DNA from 4 places in the Micromonospora sp. CNZ322 genome. Region 1 is predicted to be linked to each of the others. Evidence: riboswitches for the same ligand, from Rfam matches in the RefSeq annotation. Region 1 holds a riboswitch; each other region holds the start of a gene.
What was found. A riboswitch is a leader RNA that binds a small molecule or an ion and turns the genes downstream of it on or off. The one in region 1 is predicted to bind cobalamin.
Positions count from the first base shown of each region.

Region 1 (5,004 bases):
GGGCGTCGACGAGTTCCTGACGACTGTCGCGGCGACGACAGTCCCCTGGCCGTTCAAGCCGGCGACCATCGACCTGCACACGGCCGAGGGCCGCTCCTGGCGCCTGACCCTCAACGCCGACGGCGTCCGTTGCGACGACCTCGCTGCCGACGCGGAGCCGGGCGACATGGCGATGCGAGGCGCAGCGAGCGAACTGGTCCTCTACTTCTACGACCGCGTCCCGCTCGACGACCTGGAGACCACCGGCGACACCCAGCCGATGGAGCAGCTCGCGGACTGGGACCCGAACGCGTACTAGCCCAGTGAGCGCGCGATCTCGATCGCCTCGGCCTTGGTGAGGGTGCCCTCGAGCCGGTAGCTCACGTCGTTGTCCTGCCAGATCAGGGTCGAGGCGGCCAGTCGGGCGGTCTCCCTGCGGATCTCGCCCGCCCGGTCCACGTAGGACAACGCGTGTGGGCCGTCGACCCAGATGGCGAAGTCGCCGTTCACGTGAACCCAGTTCGCGCCCGGCGGGGTGACCTCCTTGTGAAAGGCCAGGTCGAGGTGACCGTCGAACGCGTCGACGCGCAGCGCGCCCCCGTCGTAGAGCAGCGTCGCCACCCGGTACCGGCCCGTGGCGTCCGGGTCGGCCACCAGCACCCGCTCCGGCGTGCCCAGCATCGTCGGCAGGCGGATCGGGAACCGCACCGCCCGTTGCGCCTCGTCCAGGGCGACGGTCCGCTGCCCGGGCAACGGCGACGCGGTGCCGGAGGGCTGCGTCGGGGCGGGCGAGGTGGCGATGCTGACCCCGGCGAAGCGCAGCAGCCCCGTGACGACGTCGGCGATCGCGGCCCGCGTCGGCGGCAACAGCGCCACCAGCAGGGCGATGAGCGCCACCGCGGCGAGCGACCGCCACCGACGCCGTCGTGGCGCGGGCGTGCCGAGTCGTACGCGGACGCGGGCGGTCACGTCGGGCGGATCGGGGGTGTCCAGCCAGGCGGACAGGTCGCGCAGTTCCCGTTCGAGGTCACCCATGCCGGACCTCCTCACGGTCGAGCAGGCCGCGAAGCTTCGCCAGCGCCCGGGACGTCCGCGACTTCACAGTGCCTCGGGGCCAACCCAGAGCCGCCACCGTCTCCTCCTCGGTGAGATCGAGGAAGAACCGGCAGACGATCACCTCACGGTCCCGTACCGGCAACTGTCGCAGGGCCTGCACCAGCGACGCCCGGCGCTCCCCGGCGAGGACCGCGCCGACCGCGTCGTCCTCGGCGATCTCGGACGTCGGGTCCGCTGCCGCCGCCCGCAGGACGAGCCCGTCGCGCCGGCCACGGGAGCGGTGCAGGTTGCGGGTCTCGTTCGCGACGATGGCGAGCAGCCACGACCGGAAGGACGCGTCACCCCGGTAACGGGACAGCTTCCGGTACGCCTTCACGAACGCCTCCTGGATGACGTCCTCGGAGTCCGAGCCCGCGCCGAGCAGCACCGCGGTCCGGTACGCGGACGCGGTGTGCCGGGCGACCAGGAGGTTGTACGCCTCCAGGTCACCTGCCCGAGCGCGGGTGACGAGCGCCTCGTCGTCCAGGGGAGCCTCCGTTCGGATCACACTCATGACACCGCCCACCCGCCGCGGGTTCCACAGGATTTCCCGACGCAGGTCAGCTCTCTCCCATCCGGCGTGCAGCGTATTGCCAGGAACCGGTGCTGCACTGGAGGGACGTCGAGGAGAGGGGCGGGGCATGAGCTGGTTCAACCGCCGGTCACGGGGTGCCGAGGCGACCCCGACGAAGCTGGACCGGGAGGCGACCCGCGACGACCTCGCGGCGCTGGAGGCGTTCGTGGCCACTCGGCGCGGGGTGGAGTTCTACCTGGAACCGGAGACGACGGCGACGGACACCACTGTGGTGGCGATCGCCCACGACGGCGAGTGGATCCGCCGCCGTACCGGAACGCCCCGCGCGGCCGGGGGCATCGCCCGCAAGCACGCGGTGCCGCTGTACGAGGCGGCGCGCACCGGCTACCCGGAGCGGATGCGGACCTGGAGCCGGGCCCACCCGGAACGCCACGCCCGCTGATCGGGGCGTCGAGCGGTGTCGGTCGTCGCGCGTGGCGTGTTCGGTCCCGGGCGTGTGTCGTTCGGCGCCTTTAGAGCTGAATCGTTGGCGACATCGCCGTACGTCCGGACCTGAAGCCGAGACGCGGACCGGAAGCCGAGGCGGCTGAATCGTCTACGACATCAGCTCCAAAGGGGCCGCGTGAACACTCCGCCCCCGGCCACGGGCCACTCCGCGAGGCCGGTCAATCAGTCCGCCCAGCCGCCGTTGCGGCGAGAGGCATCACCCGCACGCCGATATTTTCGCAGGTCAATGTGGTGGGCGTGGTCGGATGGTGGTGGGGTCCGCGTTGACCGGCGGCGCGGCGGTGTGGCAGCATTCGCGGCCTGACGGCAGTGAAGGAAGTCGGTGCGAATCCGACGCGGTCCCGCCACTGTCACCGGGGAGCGATCCCCCCTCGTGAGTCACGGCCGTGTGTCTGCGGTTGGAAGGCCGGGGGAGAGCGTCGATCCGGAAGCCAGGATACTTCGGCCGTCGGGACGTACCCCAGGGCGTGGACACCCGAGGAGGACCCGATGACGCACGGCGTCTCATTCATCGACGATTGTCGTCGTATTGCGCTCCAGGCAGCGCATTCCAAGGACACCGGCCACCGGCACCGCTGAGCTGATCGCCCGGCGCTGACCGGCCCCGACCCATGCGTCGGTGTGCCGTTCGCTCGGGCCGTCGTACCGGCTGACGCCGTACCCACCCGAATCGCCCCGGTCGCCCCCGTGAGGGCCCAGGGCGTCACTTTCCGGAGCCTGCCGTGCGCATCCTGCTGCTGTCCACCGCCGACACCGACCTGCTGGCCGCCCGCGCCAGCGGCGCCGACTACCGGCTCGCCAACCCCGCGCGGGTCGCCGCCGACGAGGTGCCCGCCCTGCTCGACGGGGTCGCCCTCGTCGTCGTACGCCTGCTCGGCGGTCGGCAGGCGTGGCCGGACGGCCTCGCCGCGGTGCTCGCCACCGGCGTGCCGACGGTCGTGCTCGGCGGCGAGGCGCTGCCCGACGCGGAGCTGATGGCCATCTCCACAGTGCCGTCCGGGGTGGTCACCCAGTCGCTGGCGTACCTGGTGGAGGGCGGTCCGGACAACCTGGGGCAGTTGGCCCGGTTCCTCTCCGACACGGTGCTGCTCACCGGGGAGGGGTTCGCCGCACCCGCGCCCACCCCGGCGTACGGCGTGCACGGCGAACACCCCGCCGACCCGGATCGGCCCACGGTGGGGATCGTCTTCTACCGGGCGCACGCCCTCGCCGGCAACACCGACTTCGTCGACGTGCTCGCGGACGCGGTCCGCAAAGCGGGCGGCAACCCGCTGCCGATCTTCTGCGGCTCGCTGCGCGGGCTGACCGCGGGCGCCGGCCCACTCGGACTCTTCGCCCGCTGTGACGCGCTGCTGGTCACGGTGCTCGCGGCCGGCGGCGCGGTCGCCGCGGACGCCTCCGGTGGCGGCGACGAGGACGCCTGGGACGTCGGTGCGCTGGCCGCCCTGGACGTGCCGGTCATCCAGGCGCTCTGCCTCACCAGCACCCGCGCGCAGTGGGCCGACAGCGACGCCGGCCTGTCCCCTCTGGATGCCGCCATGCAGGTGGCCATCCCCGAGTTCGACGGCCGGATCGTCACCGTGCCGTTCTCGTTCAAGCAGATCGACGCCGACGGGCTCTCGGTCTACGCCGCCGATCCCGAGCGGGCCGCCCGGGTCGCCGGGCTCGCGGTGCGCCACGCCCGGCTGCGGTACGTGCCGCACGCCGACAAGCGGGTCGCCGTGGTGCTCAGCTCGTACCCCACCAAGCACTCCCGGGTCGGCAACGCCGTCGGGTTGGACACCCCGGCCTCGGCGGTCCGGCTGTTCGCCGCGCTGGTTGAGGCCGGCTACGACCTGGGTGACGCGCCACCGCCCGACGACGGCGACGCGCTGATCCACGCGCTGATCGCCGCCGGTGGTCACGACGTGGAGTGGCTCACCCCGGAACAGTTGGCCGCCGCCGAGGCCCGGATACCGGGACCGACGTACCGGCGCTGGTTCGACGAGGTCCCGGCCGAGCTGCGCGGGCGGATGCGGGAGCACTGGGGTGAGCCGCCGGGCGAGCTGTACACCGAGGGCGGCGACATCGTGCTCGCGGGGCTGCGCTTCGGCAACGTGGTGCTGCTGATCCAGCCGCCCCGCGGTTTCGGGGAGAACCCGATCGCCATCTACCACGACCCGGACCTGCCGCCCAGCCACCACTACCTGGCCGCGTACCGCTGGCTGACCGCACCGGTCGCGGACGGCGGCTTCGGCGCGGACGCCGTGGTGCACCTCGGTAAGCACGGCACCCTGGAGTGGCTGCCCGGCAAGGGCCTCGGCCTGGCCGAGGACTGCGCGCCCGACGCGGTCCTCGGCGACCTGCCGCTGGTGTACCCGTTCATCGTCAACGACCCCGGCGAGGGCACCCAGGCCAAGCGGCGGGCGCACGCCGTGGTCGTCGACCACCTGGTCCCGCCGATGGCCCGCGCCGAGACCTACGGCGACCTGGCCAAACTGGAACAACTGCTCGACGAGTACGCGACAGTGCAGGCCCTCGATCCGGCCAAGGTGCCCACCGTACGGGCCCAGATCTGGGACCTGGTGCGCGCCGCCGAGCTGCACCACGACCTGCACGCCGAGGCGATGCCCGACGCGGACGACTTCGACGACTTCGTGCTGCACCTCGACGGGTACCTGTGCGAGGTCAAGGATGTGCAGATCCGCGACGGGCTGCACATCCTCGCCGACGCGCCCACCGGTGAGCCCCGGGTCAACCTGGTCCTGGCGGTGCTGCGCGCACCACAGATCTGGGGCGGCGCCCGGGCCCTGCCCGGCCTGCGACAGGCCCTCGCCGTCGCGTACTCCCTCGACGAGCAGGAGCTGCTCGCGTCGCCGGGACAGCGACTGGCACTGCCTGCGGCGCTG
Region 1 covers NZ_VITD01000002.1:531,329-536,332, reverse strand. The annotation lists gene FB453_RS07530 (maleylpyruvate isomerase N-terminal domain-containing protein) at 1-298, shown strand, start outside; gene FB453_RS07525 (hypothetical protein) at 295-1,014, opposite strand; gene FB453_RS07520 (RNA polymerase sigma factor) at 1,007-1,588, opposite strand; gene FB453_RS07515 (hypothetical protein) at 1,716-2,051, shown strand; cobalamin riboswitch at 2,404-2,580, shown strand; gene cobN (cobaltochelatase subunit CobN) at 2,839-5,004, shown strand, end outside.

Region 2 (5,004 bases), on a different contig from region 1:
CGATTCAGCGATCTCCTCCAGCGACCGTCCGGACCAGTCCCCGTAGTCACAGTCGGCCAACGCGGTCTCGATCGTCGGCAGCAGGCCGAAGGCGTCGGCGGTCTGTCGGGCGGCCACCGCGGGGCTGGACAGGCAGGTGGCGTTGACGCCGAGGGGCCCGCGCCGGTCTGCGCCCGCCTGGGCCTGGGCGAGTGCGGCACGCAGGCCACCCTCGTCCAGGCCGTCGTCGGCGCCGCCGAAGCGGGCCCGGCGCAGAGCGGCGGTGTGACCGTGGGCGACCAGCCGAAGGCTGGTGCCGGTCACGTGCTCGGCAGTGCGGTGCCGGCCCGGTGACGCCGCTCGTGGTGCATCAGGGCCGCGAACAGCAGGCCGATGCCGGTCCAGAGCACGACCTGGGTGCCGAGCGAGGCCAGTCGGAAACTCCACAGCAGGGTCGCCGGGAAGTCCGCCGGAACCTCCTGGAAGGACGGCATCACCACGTACGACACTGCCGTGACCAGCAGGAACCCGCCCGTGGCCCCGGCGGCGCGCAGCCACGTCGGCGCCTGGGCACCGACCGACCGGTAGCCCAGCGAGCCGGCCCACACGGCCACCAGCCCGAGCACCACCATCAACAGGTAGGTGACGGTCCGTTGGTTGATGGTGGCCGGGTCGCCGACCGCCGGCGGGTTCGCCGGGTACTTGACGAACGGCACGATCACCGCGCCGAGCAGCGCCGCGCCGGCCAGCAGCAGACCCGCCCGCCCGTCGTCGTCGCCGCGACGCCGCCGGGACAGCAGGACGTACGCCGTGGCCAGCAGGCCACCCATCGCGGCCCCGAACAGGCCGGTGGCCAGGAACAGACCGCCGCGCTGACCCGTCCGGCCGACCAGGGCGTCCTCGTGATCGTGCGCACCGGCGGCGGGCTCACCGTGCGTCGCCGCCTCCTCGATGGCGATGGCTGCCTCGACGTGCGGTTCGCCAGCGACGTACGCGAACGCCCCGGCCAGCAGGCCGGCGATCAGGCCGGCCAGCAGCCCGCGGACGAGGACGGCGAGGAACGGGGGAGCGGCGGTGGTGTTCAGTGGCACGGGACGCCCAGCAGGTGCCGGCCGTCGTGCATCAGCTCGTGCAGGTACATGCCGCTGCGCGACACCGCCCCCTGGTCGAAGGCGACGAGGTACGCCAGCAGGGTGAGCACGGCAACGGTCGCCAGAACCGTCCACATTAGACGGACACTGCCAGCGGGATGCATTACCGGCTGGCTGGAAGCGGAGCTAGACATGAATACACGAACCTCCCCAGGGATGACGCGTCCCCATCGCAAGGCTGCGGACGACCGAGCGTCCTGGCTCGCGGCCCCCAGTTGTGGTTGGGGACCGCTCACAGTGGCGCGACCGCGCCGGATTCACACCGGCTTCCCTCGCGTCGCCGCAGATAGTGGGTCGACGGTAGCGGTGCCGCCTCGGGCGGTCAACCCGGACCCCGGGCACCGAACGCGGCACCCACCGGTCGGTCAACGAGCCGACCGAGCCGCAGGGTGCCGGCGGATTCGTCAGACCAAAAGGCGACACTGCCGCAAGCCGGTCGTAGCGCGCGTTCCGCGACTCGTGAACACTCTGTTACCGCTAACATGGTCAACCTGCCAGATCGGCTCTGTGGCTCCGGGTCGACCCGGAGGGTTTCGATCAGCGGCGGGGCGGGGTGCAGAGTGGACGAACACACAGGACGGGGCCGGTGACGACCGGCGAGGTTGCGCGACGACAGGGCATCGTCGACGCGCATCATCACCTCTGGGTCCGGGCGCGGCACCCACAGCCCTGGATCGACCCGCACACCATGGCCGCGATCGACGACGACTTCACGCCGGTCGAGCTCGCCCCGGCGACCCGGGCCGCCGGGGTCACCCAGACCGTGGTCGTCCAGTCCGTCGCCGTTCGGTCGGAGACGCCCGAGCTGCTCGGCATCGCGGCCGACGACCCCCTCATCGCCGGGGTCGTCGGCTGGGTCGACCTCACCGCCGCCGATGTCGACCGTCGCCTCGCCCGACTACGCAGGGCCCGCGGCGGCGAACGGCTGGTCGGGATCCGCCACCTGGTCCAGTCCGAACCCGACCCGACCTATCTCGACCGCGCCGACGTGCGGCACGGCATCGCCGCGGTCGGTGCCGCCGGCCTCGCCTTCGACCTCCTGGTGCGCCATCATCAGCTGCCGGCGGCCGCCCGGCTCGTCCGCGACCTGCCCCAGGTGCGGTTCGTCCTGGACCACCTCGGCAAGCCCCCGCTCGGGCGCGCCGATCTCGGTGACTGGCAGCGCGACCTGCTGGCGCTAGCGGCCGAGCCCAACACGACGGCGAAGCTCTCCGGCCTGGTGACCGAGGTGGACGGCCAGTCCTGGACGACAGCCGACCTGCGGCCCGCAGTCGAGCACGCCCTGGACGTGTTCGGCCCGGATCGGCTGATGTTCGGCTCGGACTGGCCGGTGTGCCTGCTCGCCACCTCGTACACCCGCTGGGTCACCGTCCTCGGTGACCTGCTGGACCCGCTGTCGGACGACGAGCGGGCCGCGATCTGGCGCCAGACCGCCAGCCGGGTCTACCGGCTGGCCCCGTCCTGAGAGGGCAGCGCCTTCCCAACTGGGGACATAGCATGTTATCGATAACACGCTGACGGCGGCAGCGATGTCGATGTGGTCGGACGTATGCCTTCGGGGGTGCAAGTAACGATGGCAAAACATGCTTGCAAGACCTTGGCAACATACGTGAATGCGTGGCAAGGTAACGCCTGATCGTGGGAAACATCCGACCTATCCCCAAGGGGTGTGTGGCCATCTAGCCGCACCACCGTCCGAGCGGGGTCGGTCGCTCACAGGCGTTCGGCTCGTCGGCGGGTCCCCGTCGGACGCCGGCGCCGCGCTTGGGGAGGTCAGGTCCGACGATGAGTAGCGCCGAGGCAACCGCCGGCACGCAGCGCGGCGAACTCAGCGACTGGTTCCGGGAACGGATCTCCCACGCCGTCTCCGAGTTCACCGCCGCGACCGCGCTGGTCGTCCTGTTCATCGCCTTGACCTTCGCGAGTCCCTACTTCCTGACAGCGGACAACCTCTTCAACATCGGCGCCCAGACGGCGGTGATCGCCATCATCGCCACGGCCCAGACGATGGTCATCATTACGAAGGGCATCGACCTGTCCGTGGGGTCCGTCGCCGCGCTCGCCGGCGTGTTGGGCGCGATGGTCGTGCGCGACCTCGGCTTCTCACTCTGGGCGGCGACGGCGGTCGCGATCGGCGTCGGCGCACTGGCCGGGCTGTTGAACGGCCTGCTGGTGACGGTTGCCCGGATTCCGCCGTTCATCGCGACGTTGGGGACGATGTCCGTGGGTCGCGGCCTGGTCTTCATCATCACCGGAGCGGTCGGCGTCTACGGCCTTCCCCGGTCCTTCCAACTGCTCGGCAACGGGCAGATCCTCGGCATTCCGTTCGCCGTGGTGATCACCGTCCTGGTCGCCGTCGGTGTCGCCTTCCTGCTCTCCCAGACCCGCTTCGGTCAGTACACCTACGCGATGGGCTCCAATCTGGAGGCGGCCCGCCGCTCCGGAATCCGGGTCGGACGGCACCTGACCGGGGTGTACGTGCTGGCCGGCGTGCTGGTCGGGCTGGGCGGCATGATCGCCGCGTCCCGGGTCAACTCCGGCCAGCCCAACTACGGGATCTCGCTGGAACTCGACGTCATCGCCGCCGCCGTCATCGGCGGAGCCAGCCTGTTCGGCGGGCAGGGCCGGATCGTCGGAACCATCATCGGCGCGTTCCTCATCGCCCTGGTCCGCAACGGCGCCGTCCTGCTCGACATCAGCATCCACTACCAGCAGGTGATCGTCGGCGTGATCATCTGGGCCGCCGTCTACTTCGACCAGTACCGCCGCCGGCGGCTGGAATCACGGGGTTGATATGCCATTCCGAGAGTCCGAACGAGGAAGGACACACACCATGGCACACACCACCACCAGCCGGCGGACGCGAGGACGACTCCTGCGCGCGCAGGCGATCCTGGCCGCGGCCGCGGCGACCGCCCTGCTCAGCGCCTGCGGCGGGGTCGAGGTCCGTGACGGCGGCGACGGCGCGACCAAGGACGCGAGCGGCCCGTTGAAGCTCGCCGTCGTACCCAAGGCGGTCGGGGCCGACTACTGGAACACGGTCAAGGCGGGCGCCGAGTGCGCCGCGCAGCGCGCCGGGAACGTCACCGTCCAGTGGGACGGGGTGACCACCGAGACCGACGTCGAGGGCCAGGTCAACCTGATCCAGAACTTCGTCACCAAGAAGGTCGACGGCATCGTCTACGCGGCGACCGACTCCAGCGCGCTGGCGCCGGCGACCGACAAGGCACTCAGCGCCAACATCCCGGTCGCCATGATCGACTCCGGCACCAGCCCGCAGCCGTCGAACGTGCCCCTCTTCGCCACCGACAACCGCGCGTCGGCGACCGAGGCGGCGAAGCTGCTCGCCACCGAACTCGGCCCCGGCAACCACGAGGTGGCGCTCGTCGAGTTCCAGCCCGGATCGCAGACCAACACCGAGCGGGTCGACGGCTTCAAGGCCGGCCTCGCCCAGTACCCCAACCTGAAGCTGGTCGGCCAGCAGCCGAGCCGCAGCGACGTCAACGAGGCCCGACGGGTCACCGAGAACATCCTCACCGCCAACCCCAAGCTCGCCGGCGTCTTCGCGGCCAACGAGCCGAGCGTGCTCGGTGCCGCCCAGGCCATCCAGGCCGCCGGCAAGTCCGGCAAGGTGGTCATCATCGGCTGGGACGCGGCCCCAGACGAGATCGCCGGGGTGCGCAACGGCCAGATCTCCGCGCTGGTCGTGCAGAACCCGTTCAAGATGGGCTACTTCGGCGTCGACAAGATGGTCAAGCACCTTCGGGACAAGGCGCCGCTGGCTTCGGCCGACACCGGCGTCACGTTCGTCACCAAGGAGAACATCGACTCGGCGGAGATCAAGGCGGTGCTCGAGCCCAGCTGCGCCAACCCG
Region 2 covers NZ_VITD01000005.1:222,758-227,761, reverse strand. The annotation lists gene FB453_RS15025 (histidine phosphatase family protein) at 1-303, opposite strand, end outside; gene FB453_RS15020 (CbtA family protein) at 300-1,070, opposite strand; gene FB453_RS15015 (CbtB domain-containing protein) at 1,061-1,207, opposite strand; cobalamin riboswitch at 1,300-1,444, opposite strand; gene FB453_RS15010 (amidohydrolase family protein) at 1,717-2,595, shown strand; gene FB453_RS15005 (ABC transporter permease) at 2,916-3,923, shown strand; gene FB453_RS15000 (ABC transporter substrate-binding protein) at 3,964-5,004, shown strand, end outside.
Region 2: it holds a riboswitch for cobalamin, as region 1 does, so the genes downstream of both, FB453_RS15015 (CbtB domain-containing protein) here and cobN (cobaltochelatase subunit CobN) in region 1, are expected to answer to the same signal.

Region 3 (5,004 bases), on a different contig from region 1:
GGCGTCGATCATCAGGTTGCGATCCGGCCCGAGGATCTCGCGCGCGATCGCGCATCGGCGGATGTCGTCGTCGAGGTTGGCGCCCACCTTGAGCTTGACGTAGCCGTAGCCGGTGTCCACCGCTTCCTGACAGAGCCGGCGCAGCTTGTCGTCGCCGTAGCCGAGCCAACCCGCGGATGTGGTGTAGGCGGGGTAGCCGGTCCGGTCGAGCTCGGCGAGGCGGGCGGCCTTCGTGCCCTCCTTGGCCCGCAGGATGGCCAGTGCCTCGTCGCGGGTCAGCGCGTCGGAGAGGTAGCGCAGGTCCGCGATGTCGACGAGTTGCTCGGGGGACATGTCGACGAGCAGCCGCCACAGCGGCTTGTCGGCGAGCCGGGCGACCAGGTCCCACGATGCGTTCAGCACGGCGGCCAGGGACAGGTGGACGACGCCCTTCTCGGGGCCGAGCCAGCGCAGTTGCGAGTCGGAGGTGAGGAGGCGGTAGACCGCGCCCATGTCCGCTGCCATCGTCGCCACGTCCAGGCCCACCAGGAGCTGTGCCTGGTGGACCGCCGCCGCCGCGACGATGTCGTTGCCTCGACCGATGGTGAAGGTCAGGCCGTGCCCTGCGAGTGGCGCGCCCACGCCGTCGACGCCGTCGGTGTGCAGGACGACGTAGGCCGCCGAGTAGTCGCCGTCCTTGTTCATGGCGTCTGACCCGTCAGCGGTCAGGGAGGTGGGGAAGCGGACGTCTTCGACGGTGACGGCGGTGATCTGCGGCATGCGCTCCTCGCCCGGCTAGGCTAAAGATCAGATGATCACTGGGAGTATACGGAGGGCCGCTCCGGCGCGTCAACGATGTCGATCATCGCAGGCCCGCAGACATATGATGTTTGCCTCGCCGTGCTGATCCGCCTTGCCGCCCATCATGCCGGTTGACGGGTGAAGGTGGCGGGAGTGGCGGTCCGTGGAGATTGGATGTTCCATCCCATCACGGGGCATTGACGGTGGCGTATGAGTGCGGCCTGCGCCACCCTGGTCTCGATACGTCAAATCTCTGTCGACTGTCGACACCCGCCCGAAGAGCCCGTCTCCGGTGCCGGGCGTCGGTCGGCCTGGCGTGGCCGGCCGGGGTGGTGACGGTGGTCACCGAGTCGGCACCGACACGCCCGAGAACGACATGTGGGGTGTGACAACGGCTGCGTCCCTATATATGGTGTCGAGCGCAGCTGGTTCGGCCGCTCATCCGGGGTGGTCGAGGCAACAGGGAACCCGGTGGAAATCCGGGACTGTCCCGCAGCGGTGAGTGGGAACGACCGCCGTCAACAGCACTGGGCCACCAATCGGCCTGGGAAGCGACGGCCAGTAGGAGACCGGCGACACCGGTCGTGCCCGCGAGTCCGAAGACCTGCCAGCGCGCCGCGTACCCGTACCCGGGTGGGCGGCGGTCCGAGGCCGCGTGGGACGGCTGACGCCCCCTGACCCACGCCGGGCTGGCGTGGCGTCCGTTGGTGTCTGTCCCCTCGCGTCCGGGCCACCAGGTCTCGAACTCCGAGGAGCGAGTGGTGACAGTCACCGAGGTAGTCCCGACCAGCGGCGACGCGACAGTGCGGCGGACGCCGATGCAGGTCCGCAAGCGCGACGGCGGCACCGAACCCGTGGACGTGAACAAGATCGTCCGAGCGGTTGAACGGTGGGCCGACGACCTGACCGACGTCGACCCGATGCGGGTGGCCACCCGTACCATCAGCGGCCTCTACGACGGCGCGACCACTGCCGAACTGGACCGGCTGTCCATCCAGACCGCGGCCGAGATGATCGGTGAGGAGCCGCAGTACTCGCGCCTCGCCGCGCGGCTGCTGGCCGGTTACGTCGACAAGGAGGTGCGTCGACAGGGCATCACCTCGTTCAGCGCGGCGATCCGGGTCGGCCACGCCGAGGGCCTGATCGGTGACGACACCGCCGCGTTCGTCGCCGCGCACGCCGCGACCCTCGACCACGCCATCGACCCGGACGGCGACCGCCGGTTCGAGTACTTCGGCCTGCGCACCGTGTACGACCGCTACCTGCTGCGCCACCCCACCAGCCGACTGGTGCTGGAGACCCCCCAGTACTGGCTGCTGCGGGTGGCCTGCGGTCTGTCCCGGACGGCCGACGAGGCGGTCGACTTCTACCGGCTGATGTCCAGCCTGGCCTACCTGCCCAGCTCACCGACCTTGTTCAACTCCGGCACCCGGCACACCCAGATGTCCTCCTGCTACCTGGTCGACTCCCCGCTCGACGAGCTGGACTCGATCTACCAGCGGTACGCCCAGGTCGCCAACCTGTCCAAGTTCGCCGGTGGCATCGGCATCGCGTACTCCCGGGTCCGCTCCCGGGGCGCGCTGATCCGGGGCACGAACGGGCAGTCCAACGGGATCGTGCCGTGGCTGCGCACGCTGGACGCGAGCGTCGCCGCGGTGAACCAGGGTGGCCGGCGCAAGGGCGCGGCCTGCGTCTATCTGGAGCCGTGGCACCCGGACATCGAGGAGTTCCTGCAACTGCGGGACAACACCGGCGAGGACGCCCGACGTACCCACAACCTCAACCTGGCCAACTGGATCCCGGACGAGTTCATGCGCCGGGTCGAGGCCGACGAGCTGTGGTCGCTGTTCGACCCGCACGAGGTGCCCGAGCTGCCCGACCTGTGGGGGGAGCGGTTCGACGCCGCGTACCGGGAGGCCGAGGCGCACTGTCGCTACGTACGACAGGTCCCGGCACGGGAGCTGTACGGGAAGATGATGCGGACCCTCGCCCAGACCGGCAACGGCTGGATGACCTTCAAGGACGCCGCCAACCGGCTCTGCAACCAGACCGCCGAGCCCGGCAACGTGGTGCATCTGTCGAACCTCTGCACCGAGATCGTCGAGGTGTCCAGTGACACCGAGACCGCCGTGTGCAACCTCGGCTCGGTGAACCTCGCCGCCCATCTCACCGACGGCGGCATCGACTGGGAGCGACTACGCGCCACGGTGCGGACCGCGGTGACCTTCCTCGACCGGGTCATCGACATCAACTACTACCCGACCGCGCAGGCGGCGGCGAGCAACCCCCGCTGGCGGCCGGTCGGACTCGGGCTGATGGGCCTCCAGGACGTCTTCTTCGCGCTGCGGCTGCCGTTCGACTCGCCGGCCGCGCGGGAGCTGTCCACCCTGATCAGCGAGGAGCTGTACCTGACCGCACTGGAGACCTCCGCCGACCTGGCGCGCGACTTCGGCGCGCATCCGGCGTATCCGCAGACCCGGGCCGCGCGGGGCCAGCTCCAGCCCGACCTGTGGGGTGTCGAGGGTACGCAGACCGCGCGGTGGGACGCGCTGCGCGAGCGGGTCGAGGCGTACGGGCTGCGCAACTCGCTGCTCGTGGCGGTCGCGCCGACAGCGACCATCGCCTCGATCGCCGGGTGCTACGAGTGCATCGAGCCGCAGGTGTCCAACCTGTTCAAGCGCGAGACTCTGTCGGGGGAGTTCCTCCAGGTCAACACCGCTCTGGTACGCGAGCTGAAGGCCCGCGGTCTGTGGACCGAGCGGATCCGTTCGGCGATCAAGCGGGCGGAGGGTTCGGTGCAGGACATCGCCGAGCTGCCGGCCGGCGTACGGGAGCTGTTCCGCACCGCGTGGGAGCTGCCGCAGCGGGCGCTGATCGACCTGGCCGCCGCCCGCGCCCCGTTCATCGACCAGTCCCAGTCGCTGAACCTGTTCCTGGCCGCGCCGACCATCGGCAAGCTCTCCTCGATGTACCTGTACGCCTGGAAGGTCGGGCTGAAGACCACCTACTACCTGCGCTCGCGCCCCGCGACGCGGATCCAGCAGGCCACCGTCAGCGCTGTCGCGCCCGCCGTCGCGGTTGACGCGGAGGCGCTGGCCTGCTCGCTGGAGAACCCCGAGTCGTGCGAGGCCTGCCAGTGACTCCCGCCGACAGCGCCACCACCGACGCCACCACCGCCGACACGAGGACCACGCACATGCTGCTCGACCCCGGGATGGACCTGACTCTCCGCCCGATGCGCTACCCGCACTTCTTCGACCGGTTCCGCGACGCGATCCGCAACACCTGGACGGTCGAGGAGGTCGACCTGCACGCCGACCTCGCCGACCTGGACAAGCTGTCGCCGGCCGAACGGCACCTGGTCAGCCGCCTGGTGGCGTTCTTCGCCACCGGTGACACGATCGTCGCCAACAACCTGGTGCTCAACCTCTACCAGCACGTCAACAGCCCGGAGGGTCGCCTCTACCTGTCCCGTCAGCTGTTCGAGGAGGCCGTGCACGTCCAGTTCTATCTCAACCTGCTCGACACGTACGTGCCCGACGAGACGGAGCGCTTCGAGGCCTTCGCCGCCATCGAGAACATCCCCTCGATCCGTCGCAAGGCCGAGTTCTGCTTCCGATGGATCGACTCCCTGAACGACCTGCGGGAGCTGCGGTCCCGCGAGGACCGGCGGACGTTCCTGCTCAACCTGATCTGCTTCGCCGCCTGCATCGAGGGGTTGTTCTTCTACGGCGCGTTCGCGTACGTCTACTTCCTGCGCTCCCGCGGCCTGCTGCACGGCCTCGCCTCGGGCACCAACTGGGTGTTCCGCGACGAGTCCATGCACATGGCGTTCGCGTTCGACGTCGTCGACACCGTCCGTGCCGAGGAACCGGACCTGTTCGACGACGACCTCGCCGACCAGGTTCGCCGGATGCTCACCGAGGCGGTCGAGTGTGAGGTGCAGTTCGCCGAGGACCTGTTGGGCCATGGTGTGCCCGGTCTGACGTTGGCCGACATGCGGGAGTACCTCCAGCACGTCGCCGACCGCCGCCTCGCCCAGCTCGGCATCGCCCCGCACTACGGGTCGAGCAACCCGTTCGGCTTCATGGAGTTGCAGGACGTCCAGGAGCTGTCCAACTTCTTCGAGCGGCGGGTGTCGGCGTACCAGGTCGGGGTGACCGGCACTGTCGCCTTCGACGACGATTTCTAGGCGGCAACCGATCCGGGGGCCTGGCGTCGCTT
Region 3 covers NZ_VITD01000005.1:214,525-219,528, reverse strand. The annotation lists gene FB453_RS14980 (enolase C-terminal domain-like protein) at 1-759, opposite strand, end outside; cobalamin riboswitch at 1,190-1,406, shown strand; gene FB453_RS14975 (ribonucleoside-diphosphate reductase subunit alpha) at 1,599-3,920, shown strand; gene FB453_RS14970 (ribonucleotide-diphosphate reductase subunit beta) at 3,977-4,972, shown strand; gene FB453_RS14965 (MerR family transcriptional regulator) at 4,969-5,004, opposite strand, start outside.
Region 3: it holds a riboswitch for cobalamin, as region 1 does, so the genes downstream of both, FB453_RS14975 (ribonucleoside-diphosphate reductase subunit alpha) here and cobN (cobaltochelatase subunit CobN) in region 1, are expected to answer to the same signal.

Region 4 (5,004 bases), on a different contig from region 1:
GGTCGCGCTCGGCGCGTCGATGCACCGCACGGCGCCGTCGCGGGCCGAGCCGGCCGAGTTGGCCGAGCTGGCCGAGCTGGCCGTGATCACCGCGCTGAAGCTCGTCGCACAGCCGGTCATCGCGTACGCAGCCGGGCTGGCCTTGCACCTATCCGCGCCACAGTTGCTCGCCGTGGTGGTGTGCGCAGGCCTGCCGACAGCGCAGAACACGTTCATCTTCAGCCAGGAGTACGGCGTCGGCGAGGCGGTGGCCAACCGGGCGGTGGTAGTGACTACGACGCTGTCGCTGGCCACCCTGGCCGCGGCGGCGGCGCTGCTCGGGTAGGTCCGTCAGCTGACTCGTCCAGCAATCATGGTGAGTCACGCCGACCATGGCGCTGGCGGCCGGGTCTGCAGCCACGATCATCGCCTGATGATTCGGCGGGCGATCTCGATGCCGTACTGGCCGTGAGGGTGTACGGACGGCTAATGCGCCATGCGGCGGCAGATGTTCGCATCAGGTTGCGTGTTAGTAGAAGCCGCGGAAGATGCCTTCGCCGTTCGCATTGTCGGCAAAATCTTCCCAGTCCATGTTCGAAATCGTGAGGTTGTTTTGAACCGACCACATCTCGGACGGCAGGACTCGGAACGTGGCACCGTACTGCGGCCCCTTGCCCTGGTCCTCTAGATCTTCCACGTAGTCGTAGAGGTTGACTACCAGGATCGGCCGATCAGGGTGGGTCAGCGCCTTCGTGTCGACGAGGAAGGCAACGGCATGATTGAAATCCGCGGGCACCACCTCCAGGAGCTGCGACGGCGTGATCCCCTCGAACGCACGATCATCGACGAATGCAACGAAAGCGGTGAACCCGTCTTCTGTCTGCGGTTCAGCGATCGCCGCCTGAATCGCTGTCCATTCCTGTGGATGGGCAAAATCGGTACGGATGACAAGGGATACGTCGGAACTCTGGTGCCACATGCGCTCATCCACGCACGGGAGGATAGGCCACCGGCAGCTGAGCGGACGTCACCCAACTGACGGCCGGGAGCACCATGGCTGACATCTTCGGTGCCGCCGAAGAGGTCTCCACCCCGAAGCGCCTGGCCAGGGCGTTGACCGTGGGATCGGAGTCTCAAATGACGGAACCGCGGCCGACCCCAGCAAGCCCCCCACAACGCTTCACATCGACCTACAGCACACCTACAGGCATGGCGTTAGGCGGCCCGAGACGCCGGCCGGCACCAGCCATCCCGGCAGCAGGACGCCTGACCACTTCGACCTCTACTGGGAGGTCACGCCGCACCGCTCCACCGCATCACCACAAATCACAGCCATCGTCTCTCTCCGGCGTCGGTGGGCACTTCGGGCGCGGAGACCGCTTCGCCAACCTGCACCCAATCTGCTCCCAGTTACAAGGCCAGGCCCACCAACAGCTCCTTACCGCCTTGACCTGCGCACACTCCCCTGCCAGGCCACATAGAACCTTGTCGACCGCTGCGTAGAACCGAAGAGCACTCTGCGGAAACGAACGGCTCGGCTCAACCGGCGACGTCCACGACGACCTTGCCCTCGGCGGTGCCGCCGGCGACCAGGTGGTGGGCGTCCATGACCGTGTCGAGCGTGAACCTGCGCCCGTCCAGTCGGGGGCGCAGCGCGCCGGCGTCGGCCAGCGCCGCGATCTCGCGCAGGATGTCGCCGTGGTGTTCGCGGCCCCGCCCGGTGAGCATCGGCAGCAACGTGAACACGCCGGAGTAGGTCGCGCCTCGGAACGACAGCGGGGCGAGCGAGTGTGAGCCCCAGCCCAGCGCGCTGACGACGTGCCCGTGGTAGGTGCGCACCGCCGCGAACGAGGCGTCGAGCGTCGCGCCGCCGACGTTGTCCATGACGATGTCGAACCCCTCGCCGCCGGTGTACCTCTCGACGTACTCCTCGACAGTGCTCGTGGTGTAGTCGATCGGCACGGCGCCCAGGCTCTCGATCACCCGCATGCTCGCCGGCCCGCCCGTGGCGTACGCCTCGGCGCCCCGCGCCTGGGCCAGTTGCACGCCCACGTATCCGACACCGCCGGCACCGCCGTGCACCAGCACCTTCTGCCCGGCGCGGACCCCGGCCCGGTCGACGAGCCCCTCCCAGGAGGTGATCGCCGCCAGTGGCAGCGCGGCGGCCTCCCGCATCGAGAGGGTGTTCGGCTTGCGGGCCAGCAGCCGGGCGTCTACTGCGGCGTACTCGGCAAGCGAACCCTGGAGGTCGCCCACGCCCCCGCACAGCCCGTACACCTCGTCTCCCGGCTCGAATCCGGTCACGTCCGCGCCGACCGCCGCGACGACGCCGGCAAGGTCCAGGCCGAGCACCGCGGGCAGCTCGACCCGCGCGTGCGCGGCCTTTCCAGCCTGGATCTTCGTGTCGAGCGGGTTGACCCCGCTGGCGACGATCCGCACCAGCACCTGGCCGGGCCCGGGGGTGGGATCGCCGATTTCCTCGACCGTCAGCGGAACGTCGAACTCCCGCAGCACCGCAGCGCGCATAACCATCCACACTCTCCGTGATCGAGGCTTCACGTGGACGCTATCCGACCGGATAGGCGGCGGGGCGGGTTCCTCGGACCGCGCCAGCGCCGCCACGGGCGGACCGCGCACGGGTCAGTCGTCTTCGGCACCGTCGAGGAGCGCCCGCCGCAGCGCCAGTCGGTGCTTCCGGCGGATCTCCGCCTCCCGGTACCGTCGCCGGTCCCCATCGGTCTCCGGCAGCAGCGGCGGCACGGTACGAGGCTGGCCGTCGTCGTCGATGGCGACCATGACCAGGTGGGCGGTTGCCACGTCGGTGGGCGGCACCGCCCGGTCCCACCGGTCGGCGGTCACCTTGACCGCCACCTCCATCGAGCTGCGGCCGGCCCAGGTGATCCGGGCGTCGACGTGCACGACGTCACCGACGCGCACCGCGCGGAGGAACGCCGTCTCGTCGATGGCGGCGGTCACCGCCGGTCCGTCGGAGTGCCGGGCGGCGACCACACCGGCGACGGAGTCGATGAGGTTGAGGATCCGGCCGCCGTGCACCGTACCCATCAGGTTGGTGTGGTGCTGGTCCATGATCTGCGAAAGGGTCAGGTGCGACGCCGACGGCGCTCGGCCGGCGATCGTGGTGGTGTCGTGCACAGCGGTAGTCCGTCCCTCGGGAAACCACACCGCCGGGTCGCGGACACACGCTGACGAGGACCTGGCCGTGCGCCACACGCACGACCCGTCACCCGCTCAGCCCACCCGCGAGGCCGACGGCAGCGCACACGGTTGTGTACGCGGTGCCGGCAGGTCTTCGGACTCGCGGGCCTGACCGGTCGCGCCGGTCCCCTACTGGCCGTCGCTTCCCAGGCCACTGGCCCAGTGCTGATGACGGCGGTCGTTCCCACTCACCGCTGCGGGGCAGCCCCGGATTTCCACCGGGTTCCCTCTTACGACGCCCAGCCGGTCACGACGGGGCGAACCAGCGCCGCCGGCGAGCATAGCTGGCCAGGGAATGTGTCCACCCGGGGCGTCCCGCCGGGGCGGCGGATGGCCTCATCGTCAACTTTTGTCGTCTGAGGAAGAAGATCGCCACCTCTTGAAAAAAGTCTCGCGAGGGTGAGGATATCCAGATGCGTCGTCTCCCCCAGACTTGCGGGCGGGTGGTCTCGGGCCTCCTCGCACTCCTCCTCGCCTCGGCGGTCGCCCTCCTCGCGTCCGCCCAACCCGCCGCAGCTCACGGGACCTTGGCCATGTCCACACCGGCGAGCGGCGCCACAGTGCGCGAGCCGTTGACGTCGGTGCAGCTTTACTTCACCGAGAAGGCTGCCGCCAACGCGTTCTTCACGATCACCGCCCCGGGCGGCACCCGTGTCGACAACGGCTGGTCGCAGGGGGAGCCGAAGCCGCTGGACAAGCCGGTGCGCGAGTACTTCCTGGTCAACGGACAGTTCGAGCCACGCGAGTACACCACGGGGTTCCCCGCGGTGGTGTCCGTCGCCCACCTGCCCGCCAAGGGTCAGTACTCGGTGAGCTACCTGTCGGTCGCCTCGGACGGCGACACCGTGCGGGGCACCCTGACCTTCCGCTACGACGGGCGGGTGACGGCAGCGCCGAAGGGATGGAGCCCGCCGTCGACCCAACCGGACCCGGCGCTGGTGGCCGCCACCGAGCAGCACAACACGTCCGGGCAGGCCTCGGCGGTGCCGACCACCGCGGACGATCCGTCGACCCCGCCGGCTGCGGCGGCCCCGCCGACCGGGTCGACCGAGGAGAGCGGTCCTGGGGCACCGGCCTGGGCCGGCTGGGCGGCGGCGGTCGCGGCGGTCGGAGCGATGGCGGGGTTCGTCGTCTGGCGTCGCCGATCCGGCGGCACACCCACCGGCCGGGGCCGTACCTCGGCGGCGACCTCCGGTCGACGCGGCGGTGGCGCCCGTGCCATGAACAGGACCGGCACTGGCAATACCGTCGGCGGCAAGGTCGGCGAGGGCAAGACCGGCGGGGGCAAGGTCGGCGCGGCGAGCGGCGTCGTCGCGCGTACCGCGAGCGACAAGCAGCGGCCCGCCACCGTGCCGGCGGAGCGCAAGGGCAACACGGTCGTCACGGCCCGCACGGGCGTTGCTGTCGATCCGACGCCCACCGATCAGGTGACCAAGGCCCTCGCCAGCACGGACGGCGAGCCGGCGGTCGACTCCGGACCACGGCCCGACACGGACCTGGCCGCCGCGACGCCTGGGTCCCGGTTGAGCAACACCCACCTGGCGCTGTTCGTCGGTGGTCTGGTGGTGGCCCTGTTGGCCGGGTTCGGGTTGGCCCGTATCGGCACCGCCGACGAGAGCCCGGCGACCGGCAACGCACGACCGTCAGCCGGTGGACCGCCCGACTCGGGCCAGGTGGGCTCGGCGACCGACGGGCACCAACACCCGGCCGGTACGGGGCCGCACACGCATCGGGGTGACGACGCGACGGGCGCGACGCTGGCGACCGGGACGACGGTCAGCGCCGGCGGGTACACCCTGCAACCGCTGG
Region 4 covers NZ_VITD01000012.1:196,532-201,535, reverse strand. The annotation lists gene FB453_RS25630 (AEC family transporter) at 1-325, shown strand, start outside; gene FB453_RS25625 (DUF6924 domain-containing protein) at 509-970, opposite strand; gene FB453_RS25620 (zinc-dependent alcohol dehydrogenase family protein) at 1,519-2,511, opposite strand; gene FB453_RS25615 (acyl-CoA thioesterase) at 2,620-3,066, opposite strand; cobalamin riboswitch at 3,264-3,477, opposite strand; gene FB453_RS25610 (copper resistance protein CopC) at 3,609-5,004, shown strand, end outside.
Region 4: it holds a riboswitch for cobalamin, as region 1 does, so the genes downstream of both, FB453_RS25615 (acyl-CoA thioesterase) here and cobN (cobaltochelatase subunit CobN) in region 1, are expected to answer to the same signal.